DNA from 2 places in the Vibrio pelagius genome. Region 1 is predicted to be linked to the other one. Evidence: predicted binding sites of a transcription regulator. Region 1 holds the regulator's gene; the other holds the start of a gene.
The links. The regulator PurR, encoded in region 1, represses purine synthesis genes. The targets are predictions, from matches to a motif close to TNANGNAAACGTTTNCNTNA.
Positions count from the first base shown of each region.

Region 2: the regulator PurR is predicted to act here: its motif matches at 2,564-2,583, upstream of vsple_RS14810 (formate--tetrahydrofolate ligase).

Region 1 covers NZ_AP025503.1:1,157,954-1,162,554, forward strand. Annotated here, with positions in the region: gene vsple_RS05230 (TVP38/TMEM64 family protein) at 1-392, opposite strand, end outside; gene vsple_RS05235 (TfoX/Sxy family DNA transformation protein) at 517-1,107, opposite strand; cyclic di-GMP riboswitch class I at 1,236-1,320, opposite strand; gene purR (HTH-type transcriptional repressor PurR) at 1,492-2,496, opposite strand; gene torD (molecular chaperone TorD) at 2,818-3,465, opposite strand; gene torR (two-component system response regulator TorR) at 3,722-4,435, shown strand; gene elyC (envelope biogenesis factor ElyC) at 4,556-4,601, opposite strand, start outside.
Region 2 covers NZ_AP025504.1:120,417-125,017, forward strand. Annotated here, with positions in the region: gene vsple_RS14805 (sensor domain-containing diguanylate cyclase) at 1-587, opposite strand, end outside; gene vsple_RS14810 (formate--tetrahydrofolate ligase) at 784-2,532, opposite strand; gene vsple_RS14815 (inosine/guanosine kinase) at 2,785-4,089, opposite strand; gene vsple_RS14820 (CreA family protein) at 4,225-4,601, opposite strand, start outside.

The sequences.
Region 1 (4,601 bases):
GCCCCGTCTTTTTCTACACCTTGGTTGATGGTAGACAGCTTGTCACCAAATTTACTTTGTACCCAGTCTCGTAATAGAAAACGGCTGCTCAAAAACGCCAGTGTTGCACCTATAGTGCTTGCAAACGAGACGAGTAACAAACTGGTCCAGAAGCCGAATAGAGCCGCACCGAGCAGCGTAACCACCGCGGCACCTGGAATTGAAAATGCGGTAATCATTACATAGAGAATGAAGTAGGTTGCTGCTGCTGCAACAAAATGACTCTCTATGTAGCCGTTTAGAAGTGCTTGTTGAGCCTTGGCATTTTCAAGCGTTAAGTACTGGCCAAAGTTGACAGCCAGTATCACTATCGTGGCAACTAAAATTATGCCTAAAATCATTTTCTTACTCATGAGAGCGTCCCTAAATTTTTTGCTTGTAGTTAGTATAGTTAGACAGGAGGAGGAGAGATTAACTTTCAATAGAAAATAAAAAAAGCCACATCAATGTGGCTTTTGACAATTAAGTGATTTGGACTTAATTAATAGAGTTGATAAGCTCATCGCGTCGTTGTTGAGGTATGACCGACCAATGAGTACCGTTGATGGCACCTTCAAGTGCCCAAAGCAGCTCTAAGCTGACACTGGACGAGTGAGACTCTTTTATTGCTTTGTACGCATTAACAGAACCAGACTCATACAAGCTCTCGACGGTATCGATGCCTGCTTTTTTCAACATACGCTCTGTGGCAAGCCGAAGGTTGGGCAAATCTTTTAATCGTGTAGGCTTCGCCGATGATTGGATTTGCTTCTCTTTTTTGGCACAGTCAAGGGACGTTTTTGCCAGTTCGATAATACGTTCTTGAGTCTGCCAGAGGTCTTCTGGAAGAGCAAAATACTTAGTAACGACTGGGAATCCGCGTTTTTTGTATACGTAAGGTTCGAAACCCTGTTGTTCAAATTTTGAAGTAGTATTTTTGTCAGCTCGAATGTGTAATTGATTGTTAACGACCAGTGCAAACATCGTGTCGTCGGCAAAGAGGCCAAAACCGCCAAACATTGAGCGTGACTTAATCTTTCCAAGTGGCTCAAATAACTTCATTGAGTCCTTGAGTATCGGTTTATCCATATTGTTTATCTCGGTGTATTTGAATTACGCCACCAAATAAGCAGGTCCGAGAGATTAGCAAAATGTCGCAATAAAATTGTCAATAAGCCGTAAATTACTACTAAAGGTAGGAAATACTGCATTTTGCCATCGGTAACCCCGCTACCATACCAATAATGGGTTAGGCCGGAGGCTTTGCGTCTCACCCTTTCAAGTGATTTGCCCTGTGCGTGACTGTATAACGAAGAATAAAGTTTTTTGTTGAATGAGGTTCACACTTGTTATTCCAAAATGTGATCTTAATTCAGTTAATTGTTGTATTTATATGCAACAAGGTTTTTATTTTGTCGGAATAAAAAAAACGCACCAAGCGGTGCGTTTTATTAGATTTTTCTAAAGTTTACGTTATTTTAACGTTCTAACTGTAGCTCGCTCAATGATCTCTGGATGCATTTCGAACACGCGTTTTTCGTGATCTTTGTCTTTAATGCGTTCCAACAAGATTTCAAATGCGTTTTTGCCGACACGACGCTTTGGCTGGTGAACAGTTGTCAACGGTGGTGAGAAGTACTCTGCCAGCTCAATATTGTCGTAACCAATCACTGAAATGTCTTCTGGGATCTTAATGCCTTGCTGTTGTAGACGGCTCATAAGACCAAGTGCCATCGTATCGTTGAAACAGAATACTGCTGTCGGGCGATTCTCCATTGCAACGATTTTATCTGCCGCGATAACTGCGGTGTCACATTCGAAGTTACCTTCAAGAATTAGACTGTCATCTGTTTGAATGTTTGCTTCCTCAAGAGCACGGCGATAACCCGCGATACGCTCTACACATGCCGCTTTATCCAAATGTCCACTTAGACAAGCGATACGTTCATGTCCTCGTTCAACCAGGTATTTAGTGGCGAGGTAGCCACCTTCTTCTGAGTTGTCGATGATTTTATCCGCTTGTGAACTCTCTGGGCCCCAGTCCATAACAACTTTTGGAATGTCTGCGTGGCGGTCAAGCATTTCACGCAGTTCTTCAGTTAAGTCAGAACACATTACCAAGATGCCGTCTACGCGTTTTTCAGCAAGCATTCGGATGTAGTCGCGTTGCTTCTCGTAGATACCACCTGTGTTACATAGAATCAGCGTGTAGCCTTGACGGTAACAGTAGCTCTCTACTCCATCGATCACTTCAGAGAAGAATAGGTTGGTTGATTGAGTCACTAGCATACCGATTGTGCGCGTAGAGTTACATTTCAGGCTACGAGCAACAGCACTTGGTGCATAATTTAGTTCATCGACGGCTTTGTTTACTTTTTCTTGAGTCGCTTCTGCGACGAAACGTGTCTTGTTGATCACGTGAGAAACGGTGGTTGTTGATACGCCGGCTAAGCGAGCGACATCTTTTATAGTTGCCATGGCTTTATCCTATTGATAGCTACTTCCTCAGCAGTACGGAGCAAGTAGCCGTTTAAAGCTACCAGAACAAGAGCTTAGAATATGGAGGGCTCTCTCGGTACTAAAGTGCTAAAAAACAAAAAACCGCTTATGAGAGCGGCTTGTCTTAACACCGAAATGCTCTTAGCTAATTTAAAGCATAGCATTTCGAGAATGTTTCATATTTTATCGTTTGCGGTCACAATTTTAGACTGACTAGAAAATACTCGCAATAAAATTCACCCAGAAATCTGGGTGAGTTGTCACATTCTACCTAAATTGTACCCTTAGTCATCAGTGAATTTATTCACCAGCTAAATATTGTGTATCAAGTTTACAGAAAGCGACTAGCAATTCTGCAACACATGCGTAAAAACCAAACTCATCAAATTCACGGCATTTTACTGCGAACTGTGGAACCCAACTAAGGAGCTGTCGTTCAACAAACTCGTGTTGTGTAGCGAAAGCCGTTTCTAGATCTTGTTCACTCTCAAGGTCGTTGGAACGAATAATGATGTTACCCAGGAAATCTAACTCAATGGCTAGGTGGTCAGCAGGCTCTTTCAGATCTTGGTTTACGGCGATGCCGTAAGACGCCATGATGGCTTCCATGTCTTGAGCTGGTTTTGCATTCAGTAGTCCACTTTTGTCTAGATAAATAGAAGCGTACGGCAGAGCACCGTACTTATCCGACTTTAAGAACAGCTCGCAAAAATCGGATGAAAGCTCTAATTGAGCATCTTCACGGTTCTGTAATCGGTTAAGTGTATCTACTAGGTTATTGATTGATGGCTTAAGCGTCTCGTTGTCGCCGAGGCCGGTTAAAAACGAACGAATCTCAACCGAGTGGTATTTGTCCAATTCTTCTTGAGTCAGTTCTTTCGCGAACAGGCTCGATAGCCACCAGTAGATTTCAGCTCGTTGTTCATTGAACGCTTTGGTTTCTTTCATCTCAATAATCCTAATATCGTCTTTCGTAATATCTGCGGTACGAAGGCTTACTAACCCTTGTATTTGCTAACTGCAAAGTCACTCGTTAGTAGTAATGCCTATATTGAATTGCGATGGGGGTTAAATAGCAAGGTTTAAGATTGTCTTGTATCAAAAAAAATTCAGGTTTCTGGCTTTTATCTTACCTACTACTAGAATTGTTACTAGTTATGAATAGAATGGTCACTGAAACTATTAAATAAGAAAAGTGGTGTAGATGAGCTATCACGTATTAGTCGTTGAAGATGATGTGGTAACCCGTAGTAAGCTAGTTGGATATTTCCAGAATGAGGGTTACACAGTAAGCGAAGCAGAAAGCGGCGCTCAAATGAGAAATGTTTTAGAAGAAAATAACGTAGATCTCATTATGCTGGACATCAACTTACCAGGCGAAGATGGATTGATGCTAACTCGCGAATTACGCAGTCAATCAGACATTGGGATTATTTTAGTTACTGGACGCACGGATAGCATCGACAAAATTGTAGGCCTAGAGATGGGCGCAGATGATTATGTTACCAAACCATTTGAACTTCGCGAATTATTGGTTCGAGTGAAAAACCTACTTTGGAGAATTTCTGCGGCTCGCAAGTCACCATCAGATGCAACTGAGCAGGCGGAAGACGCGTCAATCGTTCGCTTTGGTGAATGGACGTTTGATATTCCACGTCGCGCACTGAGTAAAAACGGTGAGCCAGTGAAATTGACCAAAGCTGAATATGAGTTATTGGTTGCTCTGTCGTCATACCCTAACCAGGTTTTAAGTCGTGAGCGAATCTTAAATATGATTAGCCACCGCGTTGATGCACCAAACGATCGTACCATCGACGTATTGATTCGTCGTATGCGTGCTAAGATGGAGTTTGATCCAAAGAATCCACAAATTTTTGTGACGGTTCATGGTGAAGGCTATATGTTTGCAGGCGATTAGCAGCTAGAATTGAAATGTTCAACTAGCGAAATTGAAAAAGCCGAGATATTCAGTATCTCGGCTTTTTGTTTATGAAATTAGCTTGAAAGGTCTAGGGACTTAAAGTCACTTCATACAGCATTAAATGGCTGGTTGTGCGCCACTTGTTGGTAGTGCATCGGAGGCG
Region 2 (4,601 bases), on a different replicon from region 1:
ATGAAGTAGCCAACAATACGACCTTCTATTGCAACTGGAGTCATGACTCGTAGTGTAGGAAGCAGGGGCGTCACTGGTTCACCGTTTTGATACTCTAAGTCGATACCAAAAGACGCTATCTCGCCGACTTTTAACTGCTGCACTGCAGTGAAATAGTCGCGGGACGCCTTGTTTTGCAGCTCACTCTCAGGAACAACGCCGGCTTTTCCGTCGTGATAGTTGATGCGTATTGTTTCGTTGCCTTCAAGGTCGAGGTAGCGAAGTTGAGAGTAGTATTTTTGCCCATTGGCCAACATCAGCCAGAGATCTTGTAGAGCTTGGATGCTATCGGTTGAAGCTGATTGTACAGCACGTTTGAGCGTGGATGATTCAGCAATGGCAGGAATGGTGTTAGAAACTTCACGCATGACTAAACCCAGTTCGTGAAAACTGTATTCAATTTGATTTTGGCTAGCCTGTTTAATGTTCGTGTCGTATTGCGCTTTTATGCGATCAAATTCGGAGTTGATGTATAAAGCGGGAACTATTCCGAGGGCTAGGAGAGTACAGAGAAATTGGCCTAAGAGTCTTTTTATGCTTACTTTCATTACATTCCCCAAAGAATCAGCGCAATACTATAGATTTCATGGGGGTATTAATGTGATCTTTACCCAGAACTTAAGAGCTCGATCTCCTAGGTGAGAGGTATGTGTGCAATTTGTTGCTTTTGTGTGCAAATTTCAGGTTATCTTACACTCACCGTGACGATAACCTGCAATTTGCTGTTTCAAGCGCCTATAAACGCTAACTTAAGCCTGTAATTTCGCCATGCTCGTTAATATCTAAAGACATAAACGCTGGTCTATCAGGAAGCCCTGGCATGGTCATTACGTTCCCACATAACGCATAAACAAATCCTGCACCTGCACAGAGTTTGAGTTCTCGCACAGGAACATCAAACTGAGTTGGGGCGCCTTTAACATGTGCTTCCGTCGAAATCGACAATGGTGTTTTAGCTAGACATACCGAAAGGTGGTCAAAGCCATGCTTTTTGAACTCTGTCAGTTGCGATTTGGCTTTGTCAGACAACGTCAAACTGGCTGCGCCGTAACCCACTTCCGCGACAGCCATCAATTTCTCTTCGAGTGACTGTTCTGTTGTATACAGGGGCTTAAATTGTGCAGGTTTTTCGCAAGCTGCGACGACCGCTTTGGCTAAATCCGTTGCGCCTTCTCCGCCTCTACCGAACGCCTCGCTCACCGCCACTGATATGGTGTCGTCGTACTCACGGATCATTGTGGCTAGTTGCTCGAGTTCTTGGTCTGAGTCTTGTGGGAATCGGTTGATAGCAACTACAACAGGAACGCCATATTTCTTAACGTTATCAATATGCCATTTAAGGTTTTCAAAACCCGCTACAAGAGCATCAGGGTCGTCGTGGAAGATCGAATCAGGTAGTGGTGTACCTGGCCTTAAATCGTACACCCCCGAATTTGCTTTTAGGCCTCTAAGCGTTGCTACAATCACTGCGCAGTCTGGTGACTGTTTGGCGGCAGTAGCTTTGATATTGCATGCCTTCTCAAAGCCCATATCAGAACCGAAACCACCTTCAGTTACGACGTAATCTGCCAACTTGAGGGCGATATTGTCAGCAATGATCGACGAGTTACCATGAGCAATATTGGCAAAGGGGCCTGCGTGAATCAGGGTAGGGACGCCTTCTAATGTTTGCATTAATGTTGGCTCGATAGCATCCTTCATTGTCACTGTCATTGCGCCAGCAACTTGGAAGTCTTCAGCTGTTAGTGGCTCACCGTTTCGATTGTAAGCCAATACAATGCGTCCGATGCGTTTACGCAGGTCTTGTAAGTTCTCTGCGAGCGCGAGAATGGCCATAAGCTCTGAGGCAGCTGAAATATCAAAGCCGTCTTCACGCTCAAAGCCATTAATGGTTTTACCGTCTTCGTTTTGACCGATGGTAACCATACGTAGAGCACGATCGTTATGATCGAGAACCCGTCGCCAAACGACACGTTGAGGGTCAATATTGAGCGCTTTTAAGCCAGAGCGTTGTTCAAAGGCTTCCGTTCCTTCTCGCTTCTCATGATACAAACGAGCGTCGATGGCTGCCGATGCAAGGTTATGGGCCGCGGTAACAGAATGAATATCTCCAGTAAGATGGAGGTTCAATTGTTCCATAGGGGCGACTTGCGAATAACCACCGCCCGCAGCACCGCCTTTGACCCCAAATACTGGCCCCATTGAAGGTTGACGAATACATGCCATTACTGACTGATTAATCGCTGCTAAACCTTGGCTCAAACCGATTGTTGTGACGGTTTTCCCTTCACCAAGTGGCGTTGGTGTAATTGCGGTAACAAGGATCAGCTTACCTTTTGGTTTCTCTTCGAGACGCTTTAGGCTTTCTAAAGAGACTTTCGCTTTGTGCAATCCGATAGGTTGGAATTCTTCAGTGGTTAAGCCCGCACCGAGAGCAATATTACGGATGTTCTTAAGTGAAGAGGAGCGGCAAATTTCAATATCAGACAGCATATTAAATCCTTATGTTGAAACCGATAAGGTGGTACGAAAACGTTTGCGTGGCGATAATACTGTATAAATCGACTATGTAAAGGCTAAACACGCGAAGTATGTGCTGGAAGATACCAGATTTAGTGAGTCATTGCGCGAGATCAAATCTAGTGATGACAACTCATCATGGTTACTGAGGTCTCCTATTGAGTCAGTCGAAAATAAAAAGGGTTGCATAGTGCAACCCTTAATAGAAAAACGTAGAACCTGTGATTAACGATCCCAGTATGCTTCTTCTAAGCTGTCTTCACGCTCTGGAAGCGCGCGACCAAGGCGCGGAGAGTGTTGTGTTAGAACTTCGTAACTTACACGGTTAGCGTACTTACAGATCTGTGACAGCGACGAGTAAGTCATATAAGGTTGATCATGTTTAGACGAGTTTGGCACGTTCATGTAGTGGTGGCTATTTGCAGCCATATCATGAAGCAGGGCAGACAATGCAGCATCACCCGCGCCATTGGTGTTCTTAATCTCTAGCGGACCACCAAGGTAAGGTCCAATGTGAGAGTACACTTTAACGGGATTGTTACAGTCTGCCTTACGCATCGCGCGGCTAAATTCATATTTATTAAATTCTGGGATGTTTCCTGGAAGAAGAGGCAGCTCAGTTTCACGTTTCGCTGTCTCGTCTGTGTAACCTGCCATGTATAGGCCAACAGGACCTGCCGTACACAGAACTAAATCTACCCACTCCAGCGCTTTATCAGCTGCAAGTAGAGGATCTTTCTCGCCGGTTAGTGCTTGGCCTTCCTCTTCGTTCATCGCAATGATAGAGATATTCTCTTTGATGTAGTCTTGCCACCACTCAGCGTTACCTTCGATTACCCACTTAGTGCCTAACGTCAGTACCACTGGCACGTTGTTTTCTTTAGCAATCTCGATAGCACGAGCGACCGCTTTTGGCATTGGATCTTCTGGTTTACCACGCATTAGGTATGAAGAAACCACCAATGCAGAAGCCTTTTCAAATACATCTTCAGGGATGCTATCTGGACGCAGGTTATTCATTTCACCTTCGTTGATCGCAAACGTACGCTCACCATCATCAGAAATAAGGGTGTAACAACGACCGATAGAGCCTTCGACTGTCTGTAGATGGTTTAAGTTCATACGTGAAGAAGTGCGGCATAGGTAACGGTATGCAAATGAACCAACTTCGATATTACGTGACATAACACCTAGAAGTACCGATTTGCTGTCTGCTAGCACAGAGTAATTGTGCAGAGTATTACCAATGGTATCACCTGGATATTGATGCGTGATTAGACCGCTCTCTACAAGTTCTTCGTATAGGGCATCAGCTTTGCTCTCTTCTAAAACGAGAGAGTGACCTTTACTCAGCTCGTATTTAGCAAGGAACTCATCAGAAACACGCGCTTCGATATCTACAATTGTTTGACCAACACCAACAATAATCGGGCGAAACAGTTTTGGCGTTTCCTTCATCTGGTTGATGAGTGGATCACGGGCGTGTGTAGGGAAGTAGTGCTTAGATTTGCGCTGTCCAGGAAATTTCATAAGAAAATTACAGTGAGAAAATTTTGCCGCATGATATCACAGTTTTTTGTAATATCTTTCATTTTTATTACATTCAGACTCACCTGTACATTGTGTGTACAGGTGAGCGGATAGCAGAAAACGAGTGGCTTATTTTTACTTTTCAGATGATGTTGCCGGCTCTATGTAAGCATCGGTGCCCCAAAGTGGAACAGTTGAAAGACTGTGCTTGAAGCTACCTTCTGTCTCCTTGGTTGTGTAAGACAGATACAGCAAGGTTTGGTTGTCTGCATCGTAAATGCGTCTTACCTTCATTGTCTTAAAGAAAATGCTTTTTGACTGCTTGAAGACCACTTCACCAGACGCGCTCTTATCTATTTTCGCAATCATCTCAGGAGTGATATCGCCCGTTTGACGACATGAGATCGAGCTGTCACTTGGGTCTGCCAGTGAGAAATCCGCCTTGATAGAAGCGATGTGACAGGTGACTCCTGGGATTTTTTCATCGTCGAGGTGAGAGATCTTAATATCTT